One region of the Neobacillus sp. PVCKKU3 genome, then DNA from elsewhere that is predicted to be linked to it. Evidence: riboswitches for the same ligand, from Rfam matches in the RefSeq annotation. Region 1 holds a riboswitch; each other region holds the start of a gene.
The links. A riboswitch is a leader RNA that binds a small molecule or an ion and turns the genes downstream of it on or off. The one in region 1 is predicted to bind thiamine pyrophosphate.
Positions count from the first base shown of each region.

Region 2: linked by a shared signal. The riboswitch ahead of ACNQGS_RS04630 (acetylornithine deacetylase) and the one ahead of tenI (thiazole tautomerase TenI) in region 1 are both predicted to bind thiamine pyrophosphate.
Region 3: linked by a shared signal. The riboswitch ahead of thiC (phosphomethylpyrimidine synthase ThiC) and the one ahead of tenI (thiazole tautomerase TenI) in region 1 are both predicted to bind thiamine pyrophosphate.

Region 1 is NZ_JBLVQN010000020.1:24,230-28,882, forward strand. It holds gene ACNQGS_RS14770 (PaaI family thioesterase) at 1-241, shown strand, start outside; gene ACNQGS_RS14775 (hypothetical protein) at 319-621, opposite strand; gene ACNQGS_RS14780 (zinc-binding dehydrogenase) at 807-1,037, shown strand; gene ACNQGS_RS14785 (histidine kinase N-terminal domain-containing protein) at 1,084-2,364, opposite strand; TPP riboswitch at 2,403-2,512, shown strand; gene tenI (thiazole tautomerase TenI) at 2,661-3,242, shown strand; gene thiO (glycine oxidase ThiO) at 3,259-4,395, shown strand; gene thiS (sulfur carrier protein ThiS) at 4,392-4,595, shown strand; gene ACNQGS_RS14805 (thiazole synthase) at 4,597-4,653, shown strand, end outside.
Region 2 is NZ_JBLVQN010000004.1:172,221-176,873, reverse strand. It holds gene thiM (hydroxyethylthiazole kinase) at 1-172, shown strand, start outside; gene thiD (bifunctional hydroxymethylpyrimidine kinase/phosphomethylpyrimidine kinase) at 172-984, shown strand; gene thiE (thiamine phosphate synthase) at 981-1,622, shown strand; gene thiW (energy coupling factor transporter S component ThiW) at 1,630-2,139, shown strand; TPP riboswitch at 2,140-2,243, shown strand; gene ACNQGS_RS04630 (acetylornithine deacetylase) at 2,317-3,606, shown strand; gene tenA (thiaminase II) at 3,612-4,283, shown strand; gene ACNQGS_RS04620 (ABC transporter ATP-binding protein) at 4,291-4,653, shown strand, end outside.
Region 3 is NZ_JBLVQN010000019.1:104,874-109,526, reverse strand. It holds gene ACNQGS_RS14640 (VanZ family protein) at 1-233, opposite strand, end outside; gene spoIIQ (stage II sporulation protein SpoIIQ) at 365-1,219, shown strand; TPP riboswitch at 1,588-1,700, shown strand; gene thiC (phosphomethylpyrimidine synthase ThiC) at 1,854-3,617, shown strand; gene ACNQGS_RS14625 (hypothetical protein) at 3,592-3,795, shown strand; gene ACNQGS_RS14620 (penicillin-binding transpeptidase domain-containing protein) at 4,040-4,653, shown strand, end outside.

The sequences.
Region 1 (4,653 bases):
TTTTGTCACAACGCTCTCAGACGACGAACTGTTTACGACAGTTGAAATTAAATTTAATTTCCTTAAACCGATTTTTAAATCGAAGCTTCGAGCAGAGGGGAAACTCATTAAGAAAGGCTCTACAGTGGGATTGCTGGAATGTCATGTATATGATGAAAAAGGAAGTCTAGTCGGGCATTCTACTAGTACATGTATGATATTAAAAGGAAATACGGAACGAAAGCGAGTTCAGCTAAAATAAAACATGGGGACGGTTCTCATGCTTCCAAAACATAAGAACCGTCCCCGTGCGTCACCACTTGTGAATTTTGGTGGGGATTAATCGTAGCGGACTTGGTCTTCTCCCTCCAGAATTAACTCCAATTCTGTTAAAAAGTTGAGTTGAAGCGGTGCCGGTAAACGCTCGATTATATCACTGATTTCAGGAAGATTTTCTGCATCATCGATAGTGGCTGGCGGTTGGACCAATTGCTGATACCAAATCTTTAATTCGTCAATAAACTCATAAAAATGCCTTTCAAACCGTTCGGCACATTCTTCGCTTTCATCCTCTGAAGCGGTCTTCATCATTTCCCAATCCAGAAGGGCAGCCTCCAATTTCTCGTAAACACGATTTATCACATTATCACTCCTTGGCTATTAGTATCTAAGCGAAAGCCTAACAACAAGGCGTTCCTTGAACAAATACTGCTATGGTTTTGAGTATACAGAAGCAAGCCTTTTAAGACAAAGGATTCGTCACTTGTTATGACTTTTGGTCTAATTCGTAATGGAATTTCCTTCATGTAGGAGGTTCAGGGGCTCAAATGTTTCAAGCACTGACGCTGGGGCCTTGGTTCTCCCTCTTTGGAAATAAAAAGATGGGCAGCTTTTTACAGAGGCAGAACCAAAGTGATTTAAATTTGATAAAAGGGCTTATCGAAGCTGGAAAAATTACACCAGTCATCGATAAAAGGTTTAAATTAAGCGAAATTCAGGAAGCATTCAAGTATTTCGAACAAGGGCATGCTCAAGGTAAGGTAGTTATTACAATTTGAAAACTATTAATTAAAAAATGCACCGTTTTGGCTGTGCTTTTGAATTCTAATTCTGTTTAATAGGAAATGTAAGTTGAAAGGTAGTTAAGTGATTATCTGACATACATTCTATTTCACCGTGGTGTTTCTCAACAATATTCTTACAAACGAATAAGCCGATACCTGTGCCTAGTTTCTTAGTAGTGAAGAAGGGTTCGAAAATTAAATGTACTGCTTCAGGATCGATAGTAGGGCCATTATTAGAAATACGAATCTTAATTTGGTGATCATCTATATTTGTTTGGATATTAATTTTCCGCAGATTTTCTTCTTCCCACACAGCGTCAACTGCATTTATTAATAGGTTTAGAAAGACTTGTTTTAACTCATTCCGATCGCCAGTAATACAAATATCAGCATCGATATTTGTATGAATTTGGACATTGCCATCGACGATGCTTGGATAGAGGAAATCAAGCACTTCTTCTATTAATAAATGGATGGTAATGTCTTCATTCTGGCTTTCTGCCAGCATGTTCAGTTTAGATGTATGAAGGAACTGAGTAATTCTGAACTTAAGTTGATCTAATTCTTGGCTGACGACATCTAAATACGGTAGATTAGGATGCTCGTGTTTTAATAGTTTTATAAAGCCCATAACGGAAGTGAGCGGGTTGCGAAATTCATGAACAAAGCTCGAAGACATTTGTCCAAGAATCGCCAACCGGTCCTTATGTGTTTGGGAAATAAATAAATTTTGTTCTTGTAGTTTCTTATCTTTGATTTCGGTGTACTTAGAAACAGCAAAGTAACAGAATAAATCGAACTGTTTATTGACCAAATCAATAATTGCCTGGAGATCTTCTGGCATGAGTCCAGATTGGTTTAAGTATTTAATAATAATACTCCTACCCAGATTAACATTATAAACAAACTCCCCAATATTGATATTAGCCTCGACCCGTTCTAGGGCTACTTTGTGCGCCAGTAATTTAACATCTTCTTCCGAAAATCCATTTAACATAGAATTAGTTATAAGATGGTACATTAAATGACCGTTCTTTAATATTAGCTCTGGATTATCCCGGTAATAATGGATAATAATTTGCTCTTCCCAAAAATGTATAAACTTTTGTTCATTCTCAATTAGAAATTGGCCTACTTTTTTATCCATACACAGCCTGCTTTCCACTATATTAAAGTGATTATAGCATAAAAATTTGATGCATGGGGACGGTTCTCGTGCCTCAAAATAGGTGTAAATAAGAAATATTTCAAAGCAATTTGATGAAATGTACGAGCAAATAAAGTTTGAAATGTTTGACTTTTTAGAATAAAATGTTACCATATATCCATATAAGGTAATCTTTTCAAATGAATATGAATCAAATCCGCTAGAGGTGCCTTTTTGAAAAGGCTGAGATTGAAGTGTGACTTCGGGACTCTATGAACCTGATCTGGTTAATGCCAGCGTAGGGAAGTGGACAACGGGATTTTTGGAGAGCAAAATTTTTATTTCTAAATTTCGGCCACTTTCTTACAAAAGGAAGTGGCTTTTTGTTTTGCCTGTTTTGCGCTTCCTTAGACCAGCGAAATCCATTCAAAGGGGGGAGTTGTATTTTTACTAGTCTAAAAGAAAAAGAGTTGCATCTTATATCCAATGGTAAAATGCCGATCGACCAATTGGCTGAAATAGCGAAGGATATTCATCCATTTGTAACTGCGCTACACTTGCGGGAAAAACAAAAATCAGCAAAGGAGCTTTTTCAAGCAGTCGAACTTTTAACAAATGCAAACGTCCCTCCATCAAAAATCGTGATTAACGATCGGGTAGATGTTGCAATCGTGGCAAAAGCCCTTGGTGTTCAATTAGCCTATCATAGTTTAGATACAGCCTGTGTAAAAGAACATTTTCCTCAACTTAGGGTCGGGACCTCCATTCACTCCTACGAGGAAGGACAAAATGCAAAGGAGAAGGGTGCTGATTTCGTTCTATACGGTCATGTCTTCCCTTCGCAATCAAAACCAGGAAAGACCCCAAAAGGGCTAGAGGAATTAACACGGCTGTCACAGCTGAACATTCCGGTGATTGCCATTGGCGGGATAACGCCGGAGAATACGGAAGAGGTCCTACAGGCAGGGGCAACGGGTATCGCTGTCATGTCAGGTGTTTTAGATGCTCGTGACCCCTTATTAGCCGTAAAGTCTTACATACATGCATTTTGAGATGGAGGTGGGAAATATGGATCATACATTTGATGTTGCCATAATTGGAGGTGGTGTTAATGGAGCCTCGATTGCCTATCAGTTATCAAAGCAAGGAAGAAAAGTCATCATTATTGAGAAAGAACAAATCGGCTGCCAAGCATCAAGTGCTGCCGCCGGAATGCTGGCTGCGCAAGCTGAACTTGAACATGAAGGTCCATTATTTCAGTTGGCGATAAAAAGTCAAGCAATGTTTTCGGCTCTCGCAAATGAATTATTGGAAACGACTGGTGTGGACATCGAGTTTGTCAATAAAGGGATGTTAAAAATTGCAGAAACCGAAGACATAGTAGAAGAAGTAAAAAAACAGGTCACCTTTCAAAAGAAATGGGATCCAACCATAAAATGGCTGGATGCGAAGGAATTACGAGAAATGGAACCGTCACTTTCACCAAGCGTACCTGGAGCGATGTATCTACCGAACGACGGGCATGTACAGCCTGCAAAGCTAACGCAGGCGTTCGCAAAAGCGGCGGTCCATTTTGGTGCTAAAATACTTGAAAATACCGAAGTGCTATCCTTTCTTTATCAAAACGGTCAGGTGATAGGGGTGCAAACCACAAACGGAACCATCCTTAGTGATAACTTTGTTGTTGCGGCCGGTGCTTGGGCGGCCCAATTAATGCGTGAATTTGATTTAGAGATGAACATGTATCCTGTTAAAGGTGAATGCTTTTCCGTTAAAACAGAAGGGCCAATTATCAATAGAACCATTTTTTCAGATAAACGCTGCTATCTTGTACCAAAAAAGAATGGAGAAATTTATATTGGTGCGACCATGATTGAACATACATTCGATAAAAAGGTAACAGCAAAAGGGATTGCCACTTTGCTGGAAAGAGCAACCCAAATCATACCGCAAATTAAAGAGGCAGCGTGGGAGCGGGTGTGGGCTGGAATTCGGCCACAGACAGGTGATGGACTGCCTTACATTGGCGCACATCCGAGGTGGAAAAATTTGTTTGTGGCAGCAGGGCATTTTCGCAATGGGATTCTACTTAGCCCGATTACAGGGAAACTAGTGGCTGAATTAATCGAAGGCAGACTGAAAGATGAGAATCTGCTATCAGCTTTCCGGCTCGACAGAAATATGTTGGTAGGAGGTAAACCATGAAGGTATTATTAAATGGCGAATGGACCCAATTATCAGACAGTATGGTATTTGTGTCAGATGTTCTTCAGCATTTTGAAATCCATGATAAAGTCGTTGTGGTCGAAGTAAACGGTGAAATTTTAACCAAGCTGGAACACCAAAGTACTAGACTAGCAGATAATGACCGAATTGAAATAGTCCATTTTGTAGGAGGCGGTTGATATGTTAAAAATTGGTCCATTATCCTTCCAATCTCGTTTATTGCTTGGGACAGGGAAG
Region 2 (4,653 bases), on a different contig from region 1:
TGTTGCTGCAGTCTCGATATACGGAATAGCCGCAGAAAAGGCGGCGGAACTAACGGTGGAATCAGGCCCAGGAAGCTTTCAAATCGAATTTTTGAACCAGCTTTCGAAGGTTGCTGCAGATGACATCAATCTTTATTCTTCCATAAAGAAATTAACAGGAGGAGGGCAATAATGAAAAAGGCGTTAACGATTGCAGGTTCCGATTCAGGCGGTGGAGCCGGAATTCAGGCGGACCTAAAAACGTTTCAGGAGTTAGAGGTTTTTGGCATGTCCGCATTAACCGCTGTTACAGCGCAAAATACATTAGGTGTCCATGGAGTTTATCCAATGACAGCAGAAGCGGTTATCGAACAGATGAAAGCCATCGGTGAGGACATGGGGACCGATGCGGTGAAAACGGGTATGTTATTTAATGCGGAAATTATTGAAGCTGTATCTGCTAATCTTACAAAATATCATTGGGATAATGTTGTTGTGGATCCTGTAATGATCGCAAAAGGCGGGGCTTCCTTGCTGCAAATTGAAGCAATTTCTGCGATGCAGAAATTTTTAATGCCGCTTGCCAAAGTGGTTACCCCGAATATTCCAGAGGCTGAGGTCCTAACCGGGATGTCTATACGTACAGCAGAAGATAAGCAGGAGGCAGCAAAAAAATTACATGCCTTAGGGGTGCAAAACGTTGTGCTGAAAGGCGGCCATGATGAAAACCCTTCAGAATCAACAGATCTCCTCTTCGATGGAAAAGAATTCTATACTTTTACGAGTAAGCGAATTCCGACCAAGAACACACACGGCACTGGCTGCACTTTTTCAGCAGCGATTACTGCTGAACTGGCTAAGGGAGCAGATGTATATCAAGCGGTCATCAAGGCGAAGGATTTTATTCAGGCTGCAATTGAAGATGGGATTTCGATTGGACAGGGACATGGGCCGACAAACCATGGGGCTTACCGGAAAAGAATCATGGAGATGGTCCAATCATGATAAACTTACGGGAAGCCTTGAAAGTATATTTTATTATGGGAACAGCCAATTGCAGGAAGGACCCGGTTGAGGTATTGAAAGAAGCCATCGCCGGAGGAATTACCTTTTTTCAATTTCGGGAAAAAGGCGAAGGGGCTTTAATCGGGGAAGAAAAATATGCTCTTGCGAAAAAACTGCAAAGCCTATGCAAAGAACACAGAATTCCGTTTATCGTTAATGATGATCTTGAACTGGCAATCGCGCTTGACGCAGATGGGGTTCATATTGGTCAGGAAGATGAACCGGCTGAAACAGTCAGAAATCAAATTGGCGATAATAAAATTCTTGGAGTATCCGTTCATACGCCGGAGGAGGCCGAAGCAGCACTTAGCGCTGGTGCCGATTATTTCGGAATTGGACCGGTTTATCCAACAAAAACGAAGGCCGATGCAAAGCCATCAAGAGGGACTGCACTGATCGAGGAACTGCGAAGTCAAGGAATTGCTGTACCGATTGTTGGAATTGGCGGAATTACAAGTGAAAATGCGGCAACTGTCGTTAAAGCCGGTGCGGATGGTGTTTCCGTTATTACCGCCATCAGCCTTGCCGATTCACCGCACTTAGCTGCGAAGGTTTTGCGAAAAAGTGTAGGGGAGTGAAGAGATCATGAAAAAAACGTATAAGCTTACGTTAACTGCTATGATGATTGCGATGGGGACTCTTTCAAGTAATTTGGTCGTGATTCCGATTGGCTTTACAAAGGTTTTTCCAATGCAGCATTTTTTAAACGTTCTTTCCGCGGTTCTGTTGGGCCCTTATTATGCCGTGGCCCAGGCCTTTTGTGTCTCCCTGCTTCGGAATATGATGGGCACAGGTTCGCTTTTTGCGTTTCCTGGAAGTATGGTCGGGGCATTTCTAGCCGGACTATTATTTTGGAAAACTAGAAAAATCTACTTTGCTGTTATAGGAGAAGTTATTGGGACGGGAATTCTTGGAGCATTGCTTTCCTATCCTATTGCAACCCTAATCCTCGGGCAGAAAGCAACTCTATTCGGGTTTATCCCATTATTTATTTTCAGTTCCTTTGCCGGAGCACTGCTTGGATTTGTGATTTTAACGATTTTCTTAAGGAAGAAAGTGCGGCTTGGCGAGAAAAATATCACAGTAACTAAATAGAACCTTCACTGGGGGAAGCCTAAAAGGCTTGAGATGGGCACAGCTCCGAACCCTTTGAACCTGAACTGGATGATTCCAGCGGAGGGAAGTGGAACGATCAGAACCCACTCTTACCTTTGCTATAAAGAGTGGGTGTTATTTTTTTAAAACCTAGAATAAATTTAGGAGGCTTTAGGAATGGTTGGTCTGGAAAATTTAATAGAAACGATCGGACAAGAAGTGGAAGCTAGGGAAGCCGAACTGCTTAAACTTTTGAGCGACCTAATTGCGTTTCCGACTGAAAGTCCTCCGGCCCGGAATACAACGGGAATCCAGGAGTTTCTTAAAAGCTATTTAGGAGAGATGGGATTTCAAACCGATATGTGGGAAGTATATCCTGGGGATTCGAATGTGGTTGGAATTTTAAAGGGTGAATCCTCTGAGCAATATAGCAGCTTAATTGTCAATGGACATGTGGATGTTGCTGAGGTTGGCGACGAGAAGGAATGGGGGGCGGCCCCGTTTTCTGCCAGAATCAAGGATTCTTATATATATGGACGCGGTGTTGCCGACATGAAAGGCGGTATTGCCGCATCCCTCATTGCTATAAAACTTTTAAAAGAGCTTGGGGTTCCGCTTAAAGGAGATTTGCAATTTCAGTCTGTTATTGGAGAAGAAGTTGGCGAGGCAGGAACGCTTGCTTGTTTGGAAAGGGGCTATTCTGCTGACTATGCAGTGGTAGTTGACACAAGCAATTTACATATTCAAGGGCAGGGCGGCGTCATAACCGGCTGGATAACGATTCAAAGCAAAGAAACCTATCATGATGGGATGAGGAGAAGGCTGATTCATGCCGGCGGAGGCATCAATGGTGCCAGTGCGATTGAAAAAATGACGAAAATCATCGAAGGCCTTCAAGACCTTGAACGCCACTGGGCTGTGACAAAAAGTTACGAAGGTTTTCCACCAGGTATGAATACAATTAATCCTGCTGTAATCGAGGGCGGAAGGCATGCTGCGTTTGTTGCCGACCGCTGCGCCTTGTGGGTTACCGTTCATTTCTACCCAGATGAAGATTACGAAGAGATTATAAAGGAGATTGAGCAGCATATTGGTGCAGTGGCAGCTGCGGATCCATGGCTTCGTGACAATCCACCGGAATTTGTTTGGGGCGGTAAATCCATGATAATCGATCGTGGTGAAATATTTCCTTCCTTGGAGCTTGATGTGGACCATTCAGGAACCCGAATGCTGGCAAGCGCCTTTGAAAAAACGCTTATGAAAAAGCCTGTACTCGATATGTCAACGACGGTAACAGATGCAGGCTGGCTTGGCCGTGCAGGAATTCCGACAGTTATTTTTGGGCCGGGAAAACTAGAGGATGCCCATGCTGTTAATGAGAAGGTCGAGATTCAGCAATTGTTAGACTTTACAAAAGTGTTAGCTCAATTTATTGCTGTCTGGTGCAACACACGAAAGGGGGAGTAAAGCCAATGAAATTTTCTGATCGGCTTTTTGAAAAAGTTAAGGGAATTTGGGAGAAAACACATAAGCATCCATTCGTAGTCGGGTTGGGACGTGGCGATCTTCCAGTCGAATCTTTTATCCGCTATATGAAGCAGGACTACGTGTTTCTTATTGACTATTCAAAGTTGTTTGCGTTTGGAACTGTGAAGGCGAGAGATGTTGAGACCATGGCAGCTTTTGCAAAGCTTTTAGATGAAACCTTACATGGTGAAATGGACCTTCACCGCGAGTATGCGAAACGGTTTGGAATTTCGGAACAGGATCTTGAAGGCACCGAAGCTACTCCGATTAATTTAGCTTACACCCGCTACATGTTAAATGTGGCTCAAAATGGTTCTTTGGAGGAATTAATATCAAGTCTGCTGCCATGTATGTGGAGCTATTGGGAAATCGGTAAAATGCTAGCAGAAAACTATCAAAACTCTAGCGATCATCTATTATACGGCGACTGGGTGAAAATGTACTCTTCTGATGAATTTGGGTCGCTGGCTCTCTGGCTAATCGATTTGTTAGATCAATTAACGGAAGGAAAACCAGAGAGAGAATTGGCGGTTTTAGAAGAGCATTTTCTCACCACATCCAGGTTTGAGTATATGTTCTGGGACATGGTCTATGAGGGAGGAGATTGGCCTGTCTAATTCAAATATGTTACACATCGAAGATTTAACATATACGTTTGATAGGGATATGCAGCCGATTTTTCAACAACTTTCGCTCGATTTAAAGGCGGGGGAGTTTGTTTCTCTTATTGGCCCAAGTGGGTCAGGGAAAAGTACACTTTTTAAATTAATTACCGGACTGCTTAAACCGGGCCAGGGAAAAATACAAATTGCTGGGAATCTATCCTCAGGCAGACTAGGAAAAGTTGGCTATATGCCGCAAAAAGATTTACTGCTCCCTTGGCGGACGGTAATGGAAAACGTGCTGTTGCCCTCAGAAATCGCGAAGGAGGACAAGCGGGAAAAGTCACACGAAATCCGTGCTTGGTTATCCCGTTTTGGCCTTAAG
Region 3 (4,653 bases), on a different contig from region 1:
GCGACAGCATTGCTGCGCAGGTCAGCGTCACCGCGTCTAAACGTCAAACATGCGAGGACTAGTAATACATATAAAATCGCAAACTCTATTAAATGCAACGATTCTTTAATAGTATGGTCAATATTCGAATCGGGCAGGCGCACGAAGTGGTCCGACGGCAGGCTCGATTGAATGAAGATGGCTGCCATGTAAAGCACGGGCAGGACCCGCAGCACCCATTTTAACACTTTCATGAAACAATTCCCCCTAAAAATTTTTCAAAAAGATGCATAAAAACGCAGGCGATTACAAAAAATAAAATTTTTTTCAGACTAGTGTATATAATTCTAGTTATCTGTTCAGAATGATTGCTGAGGTGATGAAAATGAGAGAGGAAGAAAACAAACGATCTTCTCAAAGTTCCAGCGTAAAACGCTTTTTCAAGAAGCGTTGGGTATTTCCAGCCATCTATATCGCAAGTGCAGCAATCATTTTAACAGGTGTTCTTTGGTACCAGTCCAGCGCAGGAGACTCAGACAAATACGATTACAAGTCTACTGATATTACTGGCAAAAAGACCAACCCGCCTGCAGTTGAAGTTAACTCGGCTTTAGAAAACGTCAAAATGCCGGTGAAGGATGCAGCATCAGCAGTGATCAAGACAAAGTTCTATGATTTCACAGCCAAAGCTGAAGACCAGGAAGCCGCATTAGTATTCTACGAGAACACATACAATCCGAATACTGGTGTCGACATCACCATGAAAGACGGCGAAACGTTTGATGTATTAGCATCACTAAGCGGTAAGGTCGTTCGAGTGGAAGAAGACGCAGTGCTTGGAAATGTCATCGAAATTGAACACGACAAAGGTATTGTAACACAATATCAGTCCGTGAAAGACATTAAAGTTGAAGTTGGCGACAAGGTGAAACAGGGAGATGTTCTTGCCAAGGCTGGGCAAAGCATGTTCAATGAAAAAGCTGGAACACACGTCCATTTTGAAATTCGTAAAGATGGCGTCGCGGTTAACCCTAGTAAGTATATCGACAAACCGGTAAGCACTTTACAAGAAGCGACTCCTTCAAACAGCAAGGAATCCATGCAAACTCCTAGCGAAAAAAAGCAGCAGGAGTTGGAGGATCCAGCTGGCTCCGACGACCAGTCTTCCGATAAGGAAACAGACGACGGCAAGACCAAAGAAGACGAGTCCACTAACTCAAAAGAAAAGACAAATTCTTAATATAGCAATTGTAAGTAAAGGGGAAGGGGAATGCTTCCTCTTTTTTTTGCGTTTTTTTTTCAAAAAAAAGAATCCGGCCGCTAGCCAGATTCCGCACGTTATCAAAAAAATAGGACCCGGCCGATTGCCGAATCCAACACGATATATTAAAAGGGGGGGTTATGAAAAAGTGTGACTAAGATTGTCCTTTTCACACTCTTATCTTACCCTCCAGATATGAACAAACTATGAACAAAAGGTGAAAGTTTGAAAAACAGTTATGAGAATTATCTGTTCTGATAACCACAAAGTTTACCAAAAAGTCCTTTCCATTTTCAAAAATTTCTGATATATTTTGACTGTAAGATGATAACTTAATATTGTTTGAAATGCTCTACTGGGGGGGTCCGATGGCTCGGACTGAGAGAAGAATGCATAAATTCTTTGACCCTTTGAACCTGATCTGGATGATGCCAGCGTAGGGAAGTAGTATCAAAGGTGTCCGTGTTTAATTTGGGTACCGCTACTTTTGGATGAAATAATCAGGTTCTGTGCAAACAGAACCTTTTTGTATTGTCCTCTATTACTTTCCAGTAATGAACTGCGCTGTAACTCCCAGGGTGCAAATTCAAACCATTTTGAAGGAGGAAGTTACATGCAGAAGCAAGTGGAAGGGAACATCGAGTTAAAATCACAATTCACTGGAAGTAAAAAGGTATATGTCGAAGGGGCAAGCCCCGATCTTAAGGTTCCTATGAGAGAAATTCAACTTAGTCGAACCGTTGCTGCTTTTGGAGAAGAAGAAAACGAGCCTGTTCGGGTCTATGATACGAGCGGCCCCTACACAGATTTGAATTATCAGGTCGATATTCAAAGCGGACTTCCAGCATTGCGCAAGAATTGGATTCTCGAGCGGAATGATGTGGAGGCTTATGTTGGAAGAGAAATAAAGGCCAAGGATAACGGATACCATGAAGGGGACCAACGTGCAAACCTTGAATGGTATCCTAATGTAAACAAAACACCCCTAAAGGCTAAAACAGGAAAAAATGTCACCCAGATGCATTATGCCAAAAAAGGCATGATTACCCCTGAAATGGAGTACATAGCCATTCGTGAACATAGGGAACCGGAATTTGTTCGTGCGGAAGTTGCCAGCGGGAGAGCGATTATCCCAGCCAATATCAATCACCCGGAAAGCGAACCGATGATTATAGGGCGAAACTTTCATGTGAAAATTAATGCAAATATCGGGAATTCGGCTGTTACCTCCTCTATAGAGCAAGAGGTTGAAAAAATGACCTGGGCAACTCGCTGGGGCGCCGACACCATCATGGATTTATCAACGGGAAAAAATATCCATACAACGAGAGAATGGATCATTCGCAATTCTCCCGTACCAGTTGGAACGGTCCCAATCTATCAGGCACTCGAGAAAGTAAATGGGATTGCCGAGAATTTAACATGGGAAATTTACCGCGATACGTTAATTGAACAGGCGGAACAAGGCGTCGACTATTTTACAATCCATGCCGGCGTTTTGCTGCGATATATTCCTTTAACGGCAAAACGGACAACAGGCATCGTATCCCGCGGCGGCTCGATTTTGGCGCAATGGTGCTTGGCTCATCATAAGGAGAATTTCCTCTATACTCATTTTGAAGAAATATGTGAAATCCTGAAACAATATGATATCTCTGTTTCTCTTGGAGACGGGCTTCGTCCAGGCAGTATTGCCGATGCAAATGATGAAGCACAATTCGCAGAGCTTGAAACGCTCGGAGAATTAACAGACATTGCCTGGAAACATGATGTGCAGGTGATGATTGAAGGGCCTGGTCATGTACCGATGCATATGATCAAAGAGAACGTCGATAAGCAAATGGAAATTTGTAAAGAAGCGCCATTTTATACGTTAGGACCTTTAACCACCGATATCGCACCAGGATATGATCATATTACTTCAGCAATCGGAGCAGCGATGATCGGCTGGTTCGGAACAGCGATGCTCTGTTATGTGACACCCAAAGAGCATTTGGGCTTACCGAACAAAGATGATGTCCGGGAAGGAGTCATTGCTTATAAAATTGCCGCTCATGCCGCTGATTTGGCCAAAGGGCACCCCGGTGCGCAAAAAAGAGACAACGCGTTATCGAAAGCCCGTTTCGAATTCAGATGGGAAGACCAGTTTAATCTTTCTTTGGATCCGGAGCGTGCAAGGGAATACCATGACGAAACATTGCCATCGGAGGGGGCAAAAACAGCCCATTTTTGCTCCATGTGCGGGCCGAAGTTCTGTTCGATGAGAATATCACATGACATTCGGGAAAAGGCAGCGAGTAAAGAAGTGGACATCGAAGAAGGCATGAGGAAAAAAGCGGAGGAATTTATTCATGATGGATCAAGAATTTATCGATGAGACGAATTCCATTAAGGTAATAAAAATGAATGAAGAAATAGACATCCTAAAACAAAAAATTCATAGCTTGGAAAAGGAAATTGAAAACATTCAGCAACATTGCCGGCATTTATTTTCCGAAACGTACGGTATGAGGAAATGCCGAAAGTGCGGTTTCGCAGAAAGCACCTATTATTAATTTCATTCACCTAGTCACAAAGCAAATCCCGGTTTAATAGCCGGGGTTTTTTAATGCCGCTATTTTCCTTAGGAGTTTTGTCCTGAAATTGGCGATGGGGTGTTTTTGTTGCGGTAGATTGGAGGGCTTGGGCATATGTTAAAGAGTCAGCTGATTATACCTGGAATACAGGATGACCTACGTTGCTTTGATGAGAAATCTGTCTAAGGTTGTGTTAAAATGGTAAAAAAAGGAGGGGTTTGCCTTGAAAAAAGTTGCCGGGCTGTTGCTTGCCGTGGTGCTGGGTGTTTTGCTTGCCAGCTGCAGCAAGGAGCCAACGCCGCAGGATCGATTTTCCGAGTACATAGCCTTATGGAATAAGCAGAAGTTTGCTGACATGTATAATTACCTTTCGAATGATGCCAAAAAGAAAATCTCTAAAGATGATTTTACGAACCGCTATAAGAAAATCTACGACGATTTACAGATTACTGACCTCAAGATTGACTTCAAAAATCCGAAAGACGATAAACAGAAGGATAAAGAGCAAGCCAAGTATTCTTTTAGCGCCAAAATGAACAGTGTCGCGGGGCCAATTAATTTTACCGAAGAAGCTCTGTTGAAAAAGGAAAAAAAGGACGATAAGGAAAACTGGTTTGTGGACTGGAACCCGGGGTTCATTTTTCCAAAAATGCAGGAGGGCGACAAGCTGAGCTTGAGCACGGTACCGGCGAAGCGGGGCGAAATCGTTGACCGGAACGGCACGGGGATGGCGGTGAACGGCCAGGTGTACGAAGTGGGCGTATCGGCCGGCGATATAGCGGCGCCGGTGATGGAGCAGCTGGCGTCGCTGTTGAAGATGACGCCGGATTCTATTGA